DNA from 2 places in the Streptomyces sp. a15 genome. Region 2 is predicted to be linked to the other one. Evidence: riboswitches for the same ligand, from Rfam matches in the RefSeq annotation. Region 2 holds a riboswitch; the other holds the start of a gene.
The links. Region 2 has a riboswitch for S-adenosylmethionine ahead of thrC (threonine synthase). Riboswitches for the same ligand answer to the same signal wherever they lie in the genome.

Region 1 (5,828 bases), on a different contig from region 2:
TCGCGCTCGCGCGAGAAGGCACCGGCCGGCGAGCGCGTCGCCGACTGGGCCGACGGCCGGCTGGGGATCTACTCCCTGGCCAAGGCCAACATGCGCAAGATCTTCCCCGACCACTGGTCGTTCATGTTGGGTGAGGTCTGCCTCTACAGCTTCATCATCATCATCCTCACGGGTGTGTATCTGACGCTGTTCTTCCACCCGTCGATGAACGAGGTGGAGTACCACGGCAGCTACGTCCCGCTGCAGGGACAGCTGATGTCCGAGGCGTTCAACTCGACCATGCACATCTCCTTCGATGTGCGCGGTGGCCTGCTGATCCGGCAGATCCACCACTGGGCGGCGCTGATCTTCCTCGCCGGCATGTTCGTGCACATGATGCGCGTGTTCTTCACGGGTGCGTTCCGCAAGCCGCGTGAGGTCAACTGGCTGTTCGGCTTCCTGCTGTTCGTCCTGGGCATGTTCACCGGCTTCACCGGTTACTCGCTCCCGGACGACCTGCTCTCCGGCACCGGTGTCCGCTTCATGGAGGGCGCGGTCCTGTCCGTGCCGATCGTCGGCACGTACCTGTCGTTCTTCCTCTTCGGCGGCGAGTTCCCGGGCGGCGACTTCGTGGCCCGCTTCTACTCGATCCACGTGCTGTTGCTGCCGGGCATCATGCTCGGTCTGGTGGTCGCCCACCTGATCCTGGTCTTCTACCACAAGCACACCCAGTTCGCGGGCCCCGGAAAGACGAACAAGAACGTCGTCGGCATGCCGCTGCTGCCGGTCTACATGGCCAAGGCCGGAGGCTTCTTCTTCCTGGTCTTCGGTGTCATCGCGGCCATCTCGGCGATCGCCTCGATCAACCCGATCTGGTCCATGGGCCCCTACCGCCCGGACCAGGTGTCCACCGGCGCCCAGCCCGACTGGTACATGGGCTTCTCCGAGGGCCTGATCCGTGTCATGCCGGGCTGGGAGATCAACTTCTGGGGCCACACGCTCGTCCTGGGCGTGTTCATCCCGCTGATGATCTTCCCGCTGGTCCTGGTCGCGATCGCGGTCTACCCGTTCATCGAGTCCTGGGTCACCGGCGACAAGCGCGAGCACCACATCCTGGACCGCCCGCGCAACGCGCCGGCCCGTACGGCCTTCGGTGTCGCGTGGATCACCTGGTACATGGTGCTGCTGATCGGTGGTGGAAACGACCTCTGGGCCACCCACTTCCACCTGTCGATCAACGCCATCACCTGGTTCGTACGGATCGCGTTCTTCGTCGCCCCGGTCATCGCGTTCGTCATCACCAAGCGGATCTGCCTCGGCCTCCAGCGCCGGGACAAGGACAAGGTGCTGCACGGCCGCGAGTCGGGCATCATCAAGCGCCTGCCGCACGGTGAGTTCATCGAGGTGCACGAGCCGCTCAGCCAGGAGCAGCTGCACACGCTCACGGCGCACGAGCAGTACGTGTCGGCGCAGATCGGCCCGACGGTCGACGAGAACGGCGTCGAGCGCAAGGTGAAGGGCTCCGAGAAGCTGCGCGCCAAGCTCAGCGAGGCGTACTACGGCGAAGAGGCCCAGATCCCCAAGCCGACCGTCGAGGAGTACAAGGAGATCACGAGCGGCCACGGCCACCACTGATCGCTGCGCTCGCCACGCGCGGTAGAGCTGTAGAAGGGGCCCCGTCCGAAGACCGGACGGGGCCCTTTGCCGTGCCCGTCGCTGGATAGGGTGGACCCTGTTGAGATTCGCGTCCCGTCGGACGGGACTACACCCAGGAGCGGCTTATGAGCGCTGTGACCCCCGCTGGAGGCGACACCGCGGCGGACCGTTCCTGGCCCGAGGTACTGAGCGCACTGCTCGGCGGGCGGGACCTGAGCGCCGGCGACACGGCCTGGGCGATGGACCGCTTCATGAGCGGTGAGGCCTCGGACGCCCAGATCGCGGGCTTCATGGTGGCGCTGCGGGCCAAGGGCGAGACGGTCGAGGAGATCAACGGTCTCGTCGAGGCGATGTACGCGCACGCGCAGCCGCTGGACATCCCGGGTCCCGCCGTCGACATCGTCGGTACGGGCGGCGACCGGGCCAAGACGGTCAACATCTCGACGATGTCCGCCATCGTGATCGCGGGCACCGGGGCGAAGGTCGTCAAGCACGGCAACCGGGCCTCGTCCTCGGCGAGCGGGTCGTCCGACGTGCTGGAGAAGCTCGGCATCAACCTGGACCTGTCGCCCGAGGGGGTCGCGCGGGTGGTGGAGGAGGCCGGGATCACCTTCTGCTTCGCGGCCAAGTTCCACCCGTCGATGCGATTCGTCGGCGCGGTCCGGCGGGACCTCGGCATCCCGACCTCCTTCAACCTCCTCGGTCCGCTGACCAACCCCGCCCGGGTCACCGCCTCGGCGATCGGCTGCTTCGACACCCGGATGGCGGGGCTCATCGCCGGCGTACTGGCCGAGCGCGGCTCCTCCGCGCTGGTGTTCCGCGGCGACGACGGCCTCGACGAGCTGACCACCACGGCCACCTCCCGGGTGTGGGTCGTGCGCGACGGCAAGGTCGCCGAGGAGGCCTTCGACCCGCGGGACGTCGGCCTCGAACTGGTGCCGGTGGAGGCGCTCAGGGGCGCGGACGCGTCGTACAACGCCGAGGTCGCCCGGCGGCTGCTGGACGGCGAGACCGGGCCGGTGCGGGACGCCGTACTGCTGAACTCGGCGGCGGCGCTGGTGGCGTTGGAGCCGACCGGGGCACCGTTGGCCGAGCAGCTCGGGGTCGGCATGGCCAAGGCGGCCGAGTCGATCGACTCGGGCGCGGCCAAGCGGACGCTGGAGCGGTGGGTGGCGGCCAGCAACGCGTAGCACCGCACGTCGTGATGTCCCGCGATCCGGACTCGGGTTGCGGGACCGCGATCACTTCGCGTACGTTTTTGAACCAGGTCATGAGTGACAGTCATGAGGCCCCGGCCGACTGTCCGGCAACCCTCCGTCCGTGGCGGGGTGCCCCGGGTGAAGACCAGGTCGTGGGCAGCAAGGCCCGCGGCAAGCGCGGACCCCTCGCGGCTCTTGAACGAGCGCAGTACCAGGGGTCCTGGTCGTCGAGGGAGCCTTCCGTGAGCAAGCGAATGCGATAGGGCCGCAGAGCCCCGCCTCCGCACACCCCTTTTCACCTTCTCCTGCGCTGAGCCACGTCCGCTCGCGCGGTGATTCCACCTGCCTCTCACGGGAGTTCGCCATGTCTGTCTCCACCGTTGCCGCCGCCCAGTCCCTTTGCAGTGACATTTCGGGCGCGCTGCCCGTTCTGGGCCGGGATGTCACCGTCCCGCTCGTCACCGGCGGCGAGGTCACCTACGCCGCGCTCGACTACGCGGCCAGCGCGCCGGCACTGCAGCGCGTGTGGGACGACGTGGCGGCCTACGCCCCGTACTACGGCAGCGTCCACCGGGGCGCCGGCTACCTCTCCCAGCTGTCCACCGACCTCTTCGAGAACGCCCGCACGACGGTCGCCGAGTTCCTCGACTGCCGAGCCGACGACCAGGTGGTCTTCACCCGGTCCACCACCGACTCGCTCAACCTGCTCGCCGCCGCGCTCCCGGCCGACTGCCAGGTCTTCGTCTTCGAGACCGAGCACCACGCCTCGCTGCTGCCCTGGCAGGACGCCCGCGTCAGCTACCTCGACGCCCCGCGCACCCCGCGCCAGGCGGTGGCGACCCTGGAGCGCGCCCTCGCCGACCGCACTGCATCTATTCAAGAGGGCCACGGCCCGGCCCTGGTCTGCGTGACCGGCGCCTCGAACGTCACCGGTGAGCTGTGGCCCGTACGGGAGCTCGCGGCCGCCGCGCATGCGCACGGCGCCCGGATCGTCCTGGACGCCGCCCAGCTGGCCCCGCACCACCCGGTGTCGGTGCGGGACCTCGACGTCGACTGGGTCGCCTTCTCCGGGCACAAGCTGTACGCCCCCTTCGGCTCCGGCGTCCTGGCCGGCCGTGCCGACTGGCTGCGCGCGGCCGAGCCGTACCTCGCGGGCGGCGGCGCCAGCCGCAAGGTCACGCGGCGCCAGGACGGGGGAGTGGACGTGGAGTGGCACGAGAGCGCCGCCCGGCACGAGGCCGGCTCGCCCAACGTCATCGGGGTCTACTCCATCGCCTCCGCCTGCAAGGCCCTCACCGAGGCCGGCTTCGACACGCTGGTGGCCCGGGAGCAGCACCTGATCGACACGGTCCGCGCGGGTCTCGCCGAGGTCCCCGAGGTCAGGGTCCTCTCCCTCTTCGGTGACGACGCCCCGCGGGTCGGCGTGATCTCCTTCGTCGTCGAGGGCTGGAACAGCTCCCACTTCGCCGCCGCGCTCTCCGCCGAGTACGGCATCGGCGTCCGCGACGGCCTCTTCTGCGCCCACCCGCTGGTGCGCACCCTGCTCGGGAGCGACCCCCGGAGCCAGGGTGAGTGCGGTGCCCCCGAGGCCGCGCCCGGCGAGAAGTCCCTCAACGCGATCCGGGTGAGCTTCGGCGCGGGCACGCCGGACGAGCACGTGGAGCGTTTCGTGAGCGCCGTGAAGGAGCTGGTCCGGGACGGAGCGAAGTGGAACTACCGTACCGAGGACGGGCGTTGCGTGCCGGACACCACCTCGGCGTGACCCGGTAGCCGGGCGCCCAGCAGGATCATCCGCAGGGCGCGTTCGGTGGCGTCGGTGAGCAGTTCCGAAGCCCGCACCAGCGCCTCGGCCAGAGCCATCGGCGCCGGCAGGATCCCGCTGCACGCGTCCACGCCCGGCACGTCGTGCGCACCCTCGCCGAGGGTGCCCGCCAGCGCGAGCACCGGGCGTCCGTGCAGCTTGGCCCGCCGGGCCACCTCGGCGGGGACCTTCCCGCGCGGCGTCTGGCGGTCCAGGGCGCCCTCGGCGGTGACGACCAGGTCGGCGCGGGCCAGCCGGGCGTCCAGGTCGAGGTGGTCGAGCAGTACGTCGAAGCGGGGCAGGAGACGGGCACCGAGGGCGGCGAGACCGGCACCGAGGCCGCCGGACGCACCGGTGCCGGGGCCGCCGTGGAGGTCGGTGCCCGCGACCGCCAGGTCACGGGTGAGGACGTACGCCCAGTTCTCCAGGCCGGCCGACAGCTCCTCCACCTGTGCGGGCGTCGCCCCCTTCTGCGGGCCGAACACGCGGGCCACGCCCCGCTCCCCGCACAGCACGTTGTACGGATTGCAGGCGACGAGCAGCTCGACGCCCTTGAGGCGGGGGTCCAGGCCGGACGGGTCGATGCGGTGCAGCCGGATCAACTCCCGCCCGCCGTGGGGCAGTTCGAAGCCGTCCGAGTCCAACAGCCGGACCCCGAGCGCCTGGAGCGCGCCCGCGCCCCCGTCGGACGTGCCCGAGTCGCCGCAGCCGACCAGGATCCTGCGGACGCCGGTGTCGAGCGCGGCGCGGATCAGCTCGCCGACGCCGTACGTCGTGGTGGCGCCCGGGTCGCGCAGGGCGCGGGGCACGAGGGAGAGGCCGGCGACCGCGGCCATCTCCACGACCGCGGTGTCCCGGGAGCCGAGCAGCGCGAAGTGGGTGCCGACCGGTTCGCCGACCGGGCCCGTGGCGGGCAGCGCGACGAGCCGTCCGCCGGTCGCGGCGGCCAGCGCGGCGGCCGTGCCCTCGCCGCCGTCGACCAGGGGGATCAGGTCGAGGGCGGCGTCCGGCAGGACCCGGCGGACGCCGTCCGCGATGGCGTCGGCTGCGGCCTGCGCGGACAGGGACTCCTTGAAGCCGCTGGGGGCTACGACGACTCGGCTCAGCATGGCAAAGCTCCTAACGGACGACGGGAACACCGAGCAGCGGCCACACCGCGACGGCGAACAGCAGGACGAGCGCGGCGGTCAGCG
Region 2 (5,828 bases):
CGACGGCCCGGAGGGGGTCGTAGGCCTGCTGCGGGCCCTCGCGACGCGGCTCGGTCGGGACTGACTCCTGACTCCCTCCGGGATCAGGCCTTCAGCGCACCCAGCTGCTCCAGGAACCACTGCGCCGGCGGCAGGGCCGTCGCCGCCGCGGTGAGCCGCTTCGTCCGCTCGGCCCGTTCGCCCGCCGGCATGATGAGCGCCGCGTGCAGCGCGCCCGCCGTCCCGACCACGTCGTACGGGTTGACGGCGATCGCGTCCTCGCCCAGCTCCTCGAACGCCCCCGCCTCCCGCGACAGCACCAGCACGCACCCCTCGTCGGAGACCACCGGGACCTCCTTCGCGACGAGGTTCATGCCGTCCCGGATGGGGTTGACGAGGGCCACGTCGGCGAGGCGGTACGCGGCAAGGGAGCGGGCGAAGTCGTCCTTCAGGTGGAGCAGGACCGGGGTCCAGCCCGGCGTGCCGTACGCCGCGTTGATCTCGTCTGCCAGCCGCTGCACCTCCGCCATGTACTCCCGGTACACGGCGAGGTCCTGGCGGGACGGGTAGGCGAACGCCACGTGCACCACCCGCTCGCGCCACTCGGGGTGGTCGTCGAGCAGCTGCCGGAAGGCGAGCAGGCCCCGCACGATGTTCTTGGACAGCTCGGTGCGGTCGACCCGGACGATCGCCTTCCGCGCGGTCCCGTCCGGCGCCTCGCCGATCTCCGCCCGCAGCGACCCGATCCGCTCCTCGACGTCCGCCTCGTGCGCCCGCTTCCGCAGGAAGTCCGCGTCCGCGCCCAGCCCGTGCACGCCGATCTGCGTGTCCCCAAGTCCCCCGACGAACTCCTTGCAGCACGCGGTGAAGGCGTCCGCCCAGCGGTGGGTGAGGAAGCCCAGCCGGTCCGCGCCGAGCATGCCGCGCAGGAGCTGGCCGGCGATGTCGTCCGGCAGCATCCGGAAGTACTCCGGCGGCGCCCACGGCGTGTGGGAGAAGTGGCCGATCCGCAGGTCGGGGCGCAGCTCGCGGAGCATGCCCGGGACCAGGGCGAGGTGGTAGTCCTGCACGACGACCGCCGCGCCCTCGGTCGCGTCCTCGGCCAGCGCCTGGGCGAACGCGCGGTTGTACGTCTCGTACGACGCCCACTGCCGCCGGAACTCCGCGTCGAAGACCGGCTCCAGCGGGGTCTGGTACAGCATGTGGTGGACGAACCACAGCACGGAGTTGGCGATGCCGTTGTACGCGTCGGCGTGCACGTCGGCAGGGATGTCGAGCATGCGGACGCCCGGCTCGCCGACGCCGCGCCGTACCGCCTCGCGGTCGCCGTCGCCGAGCGCCGAGCACACCCACAGCGTGCCCGCGTCGGACCCGATGGCGGACAGTCCCGAGACCAGCCCGCCGCCACCCCGTTTGGCGTGGAGCGAGCCGCCCGTACCGTCTGGGCGCACCTCGTACGAAACCGGGCCGCGGTTGGACGCGACGAGTACCTCAGCACTCCGAGCAGCCTGCGTTGAAGCCATACGCCACAACCTAGCCCGGCCCGGAAACAATCAAACGTTCGGGCGGCTCCGAGGGCCGTATACGGCCCCTGTACGGCCTTCGTACGGCCCTCGGATGCCGGAACACACCCGGTCAGGCGACCTTTCGATGCGCGTACTCCGCGATCTCCACCATCGGCGGCCGCTCCTCCGTGTCCACGGAGTAGGTGCGCGGCTCGAAGCCGTCCTCGCCCCGTTCGAACTGGGTGAGGGAGGGACGGATCAGGTGCCCGCGGGCCAGCCGGAGCTGGGCCGTGCGGTAGATCGCGGCGGACATGCGGCCCAGTGCCTGGCCGTCCTGGTGGCGGTGCTTGCGCACCCCGACGTCGACCTGGGCGAGCGCGTCGAGGCCCACCAGGTGCAGGGCGTCGACCAGCATGCCCAGCTCCACGCCGTAGCCCACCGGGAAGGGGAGCTGTTCGAGGAGCGAGCGGCGGGCCGCGTACTCACCGCCGAGCGGCTGTACGAAACCGGCCAGCTGCGGCCAGTGCATGTTCAGCAGCGGGCGGGCCATCAGTTCGGTGACCCGGCCGCCCTGACCGGCAGCGCCGCCGAGGGGACGGTCGTACATCCCCTTGACCAGCTGGACCCCGGGTTCGGTGAGCAGCGGCCCCACGATCCCGGAGACGAAGTCGGAGGAGAACTCCTTCAGGTCGGCGTCGATGAAGCAGATGATGTCGCCGTTGGTGGCCAGGAGCGAGCGCCAGAGCACCTCGCCCTTGCCGGGGGCGACCGGTATGCGGGGGAGTATGTCGTCGCGGTGGACGACCCGGGCCCCCGCGGCGGCTGCCACCTCGGACGTGCGGTCGGTCGATCCCGAGTCGACGACGACGATCTCGTCGACGAGCGGGACCTGTTGCATGAGGTCGTGACGGATCACGGCGACGATGTCACCGACCGTCTCCTCCTCGTTGAGCGCGGGCAGCACGACACTGACCGACTGTCGCGTGGCGCGTTTCGCTGCCAGGATCTTGTGGAGCGGGCGATCGGTCTTCGACCAGGAGCGAGTGCTCAGCCAACGCTCGACCTCATTCAGCACGGTGCGCGGCTCCTCTGCGTTCTCTCGGCGAGCGTGTGATCCATGCCTCTTGGTGGAACATGTGATCCATCTCGCGGTTCGGACGGCTATCTCAACTGTCCTGGCCTTCGGTTACAGTCTTGAACAACGCTGATGACCATCGCATGTCGGGGTCGGCGTTCCGTTTCAACGATCAACAACTACATACCGCTCATCCAGAGGGGCAGAGGGATACGGCCCGATGAAGCCCCGGCAACCCTCCAGCCGGTCTCGTAGCGATCAGTGACGATCGTTTTAGCGAGGCTCCCCGGCTAGGGAAGGTGCCAAATCCGTCTCACGGCGAGATGCGTCGTGAGGAAGATGAGGAGAAAGGGCCTCGCCTCACATGGCTGCGCAGACTGTTGCAAGCACCACGGACACCACCGCGAACGTCCCCGCGGACTCCCCCGTCGACCTCGGCCCCGCCGCAGCGCTCAGCTGCCGCGAATGCGGCCACCGCGTGCCCCTCGGCCCGGTCTTCGCGTGCGAGGAGTGTTTCGGCCCGCTCGAGATCGCGTACGACTTCTCCGCATACGACACGGAGGAGCTCCGCAAGCAGATCGAGGCGGGACCCGCGAACATCTGGCGCTACGCGCCGCTGCTGCCCGTCCCGGCCGACGTGGCGGACAAGCCCAACATCAACCCCGGCTGGACCAAGCTCGTCAAGGCCGACAACCTCGCCCGCGAGCTGGGTGTCGACGCCGGCAAGCTCTTCGTCAAGGACGACTCCGGCAACCCGACGCACTCCTTCAAGGACCGCGTCGTCGCCCAGGCCATCGAGGCCGCCCGCGCCTTCGACTTCACCACCCTCTCCTGCTCCTCCACGGGCAACCTGGCCGGTGCGGTGGGCGCCGCGGCGGCCCGCGCCGGCTTCCGCTCCTGCGTGTTCATCCCGCACGACCTGGAGCAGGGCAAGGTCGTCATGGCCGCGATCTACGGCGGCGAGCTCGTCGGCATCGAGGGCAACTACGACGACGTGAACCGCTTCTGCTCCGAGCTGATCGGCGACCCGGCCGGCGAGGGCTGGGGCTTCGTCAACGTCAACCTGCGGCCGTACTACGCCGAGGGCTCCAAGACCCTGGCGTACGAGATCTGCGAGCAGCTCGGCTGGCAGCTGCCGGACCAGCTGGTCGTCCCGATCGCCTCCGGCTCGCAGCTCACGAAGATCGACAAGGGCCTGCAGGAGCTGATCAAGCTCGGGCTCGTCGAGGACAAGCCGTACAAGATCTTCGGCGCGCAGGCCGAGGGCTGCTCGCCGGTGTCCGTCGCCTACAAGGCCGGACACGACGTCGTACGGCCGCAGAAGCCGAACACCATCGCCAAGTCGCTGGCCATCGGCAACCCGGCGGACGGGCCGTACGTGCTCGACATCGCGCGGCGTACGGGCGGTGCGGTGGAGGACGTCAACGACGAGCAGGTCGTCGATGCGATCAAGCTCCTTGCGCGGACCGAGGGCATCTTCGCGGAGACCGCCGGTGGTGTGACGGTCGGCGTCGCGAAGAAGCTGATCGAGAACGGGCTGCTGGACCCGGCCAAGACCACGGTCGTGCTGAACACCGGCGACGGGCTGAAGACGTTGGATGCGGTGGCGGGGACGGGGCTTACTGCGACCATTCGTCCGAACCTTGAGTCGTTCCGTGAGGCTGGTCTCGCTTAGTTCCATTCGTCTGCGGGCCGGTGGGGGCTGGTCGCGCAGTTCCCCGCGCCCCTTCAGGGCGCTTACCTGACCGGAGGTCACATCGTGAGCGTTACCGTCCGCATCCCCACCATCCTGCGCACCTACACCGGCGGCAAGGCCGAGGTCGTCGCCGAGGGGGGCACCCTCGCCGAGGTCATCAGTGACCTGGAGAAGAACCACACGGGTATCGCCGCCCGTGTGCTCGACGACCAGGGCAAGCTGCGTCGGTTCGTCAACGTGTACGTGAACGACGACGACGTCCGCTTCGAGCAGGGACTGGAGACCGCGACCCCGGACGGTGCCGGCGTCTCCATCATTCCGGCCGTTGCCGGAGGCTGATCATTACCGTCGGTAACGCCGGTTACTGAGAGTTCAACGAATTGCCCCCTCCGTGAGAGAAGCGGAGGGGGCAATTCAATATGGTTGAGCGCGGTACAGTTGGGGAACGCGATGCCGACCTGCGGGTCGTAAGCCCTTGAATTCAACCTTGCACCCGACAAGAAGTAGCCAAAGTGTGTGCTTCTTTCGCGGCTTTTGTGCTTTTTGTGGGGCCCGACTTGCCCCGAATTCGGGTGAATTCTCACCACATTCCGGACCGTGCGCGTCCAGAATTCTCGTCCGATTGACCTGTTGCAGACGGCAGTTGGACAGATACATTCGGCCGCGGTCGACGCGTTCCGGCGCACGCCCCCAACCATGTGGGGGGTGAGGTCTGACCCGGATCCGCGAAGTGTGGATCTGTGCAAGGGCCAGTAATAGGGGAGTTAGGCATGGCTCAGGGCACCGTCAAGTGGTTCAACGCGGAGAAGGGGTACGGCTTCATCGCGGTCGACGGTGGTGCGGATGTTTTCGTCCACTACAGCGCGATTCAGATGGACGGCTACCGCACCCTGGAGGAAGGTCAGCGGGTTGATTTCGAGATCTCGCAGGGCCAGAAAGGGCCGCAGGCGGACATGGTCCGACTGGCGACCGGCTGAAGCACGCGCCGACTGACAGCGACGTTCTTCTGTTCTTCGGAGGGCTCGTATCCCATGGGGAGTCATGGGTTACGAGCCCTCCGGCATGTCCGGCGCCGGGTCCCCGCGGCGGTGCCGACCTCTGAGAGGCGCTTGCACTCGACAGGGGCGAGTGCTAATCATTGGCGTTAGCACTCTGAAGGTGAGAGTGACAACGAGGACCGGGTCGGTGAGGCCCGCAGGCCATGTGGGGCAAGGAACCACGAGGCAGGCAGGCCGTCCGTCGCGGGCGCCAGCGCGGTCCGGAGAAATCCACCCCCTGTCCGGGAGGACCACTTCACATGGCCAAGATCATCGCGTTCGACGAGGAGGCACGGCGCGGTCTCGAGCGCGGGATGAACCAGCTCGCCGACGCCGTCAAGGTCACCCTTGGCCCCAAGGGCCGCAACGTCGTCCTCGAGAAGAAGTGGGGCGCGCCCACGATCACCAACGATGGTGTTTCCATCGCCAAGGAGATCGAGCTCGAGGACCCGTACGAGAAGATCGGCGCCGAGCTGGTCAAGGAAGTCGCCAAGAAGACGGACGACGTCGCCGGCGACGGAACGACCACGGCGACC

Region 1: linked by a shared signal. The riboswitch ahead of AC5P09_RS08830 (aminotransferase class V-fold PLP-dependent enzyme) and the one ahead of thrC (threonine synthase) in region 2 are both predicted to bind S-adenosylmethionine.

The regions. Positions count from the first base shown of each region.
Region 1 is NZ_JBWLKM010000005.1:254,963-260,790, forward strand. It holds gene qcrB (cytochrome bc1 complex cytochrome b subunit) at 1-1,614, shown strand, start outside; gene trpD (anthranilate phosphoribosyltransferase) at 1,761-2,825, shown strand; SAM riboswitch class IV at 2,902-3,018, shown strand; gene AC5P09_RS08830 (aminotransferase class V-fold PLP-dependent enzyme) at 3,199-4,596, shown strand; gene AC5P09_RS08835 (glycerate kinase) at 4,548-5,744, opposite strand; gene AC5P09_RS08840 (SLC13 family permease) at 5,755-5,828, opposite strand, start outside.
Region 2 is NZ_JBWLKM010000012.1:59,036-64,863, forward strand. It holds gene otsB (trehalose-phosphatase) at 1-64, shown strand, start outside; gene AC5P09_RS15465 (alpha,alpha-trehalose-phosphate synthase (UDP-forming)) at 84-1,502, opposite strand; gene AC5P09_RS15470 (glucosyl-3-phosphoglycerate synthase) at 1,615-2,559, opposite strand; SAM riboswitch class I at 2,747-2,905, shown strand; gene thrC (threonine synthase) at 2,924-4,234, shown strand; gene AC5P09_RS15480 (MoaD/ThiS family protein) at 4,319-4,594, shown strand; gene AC5P09_RS15485 (cold-shock protein) at 5,026-5,232, shown strand; gene groL (chaperonin GroEL) at 5,553-5,828, shown strand, end outside.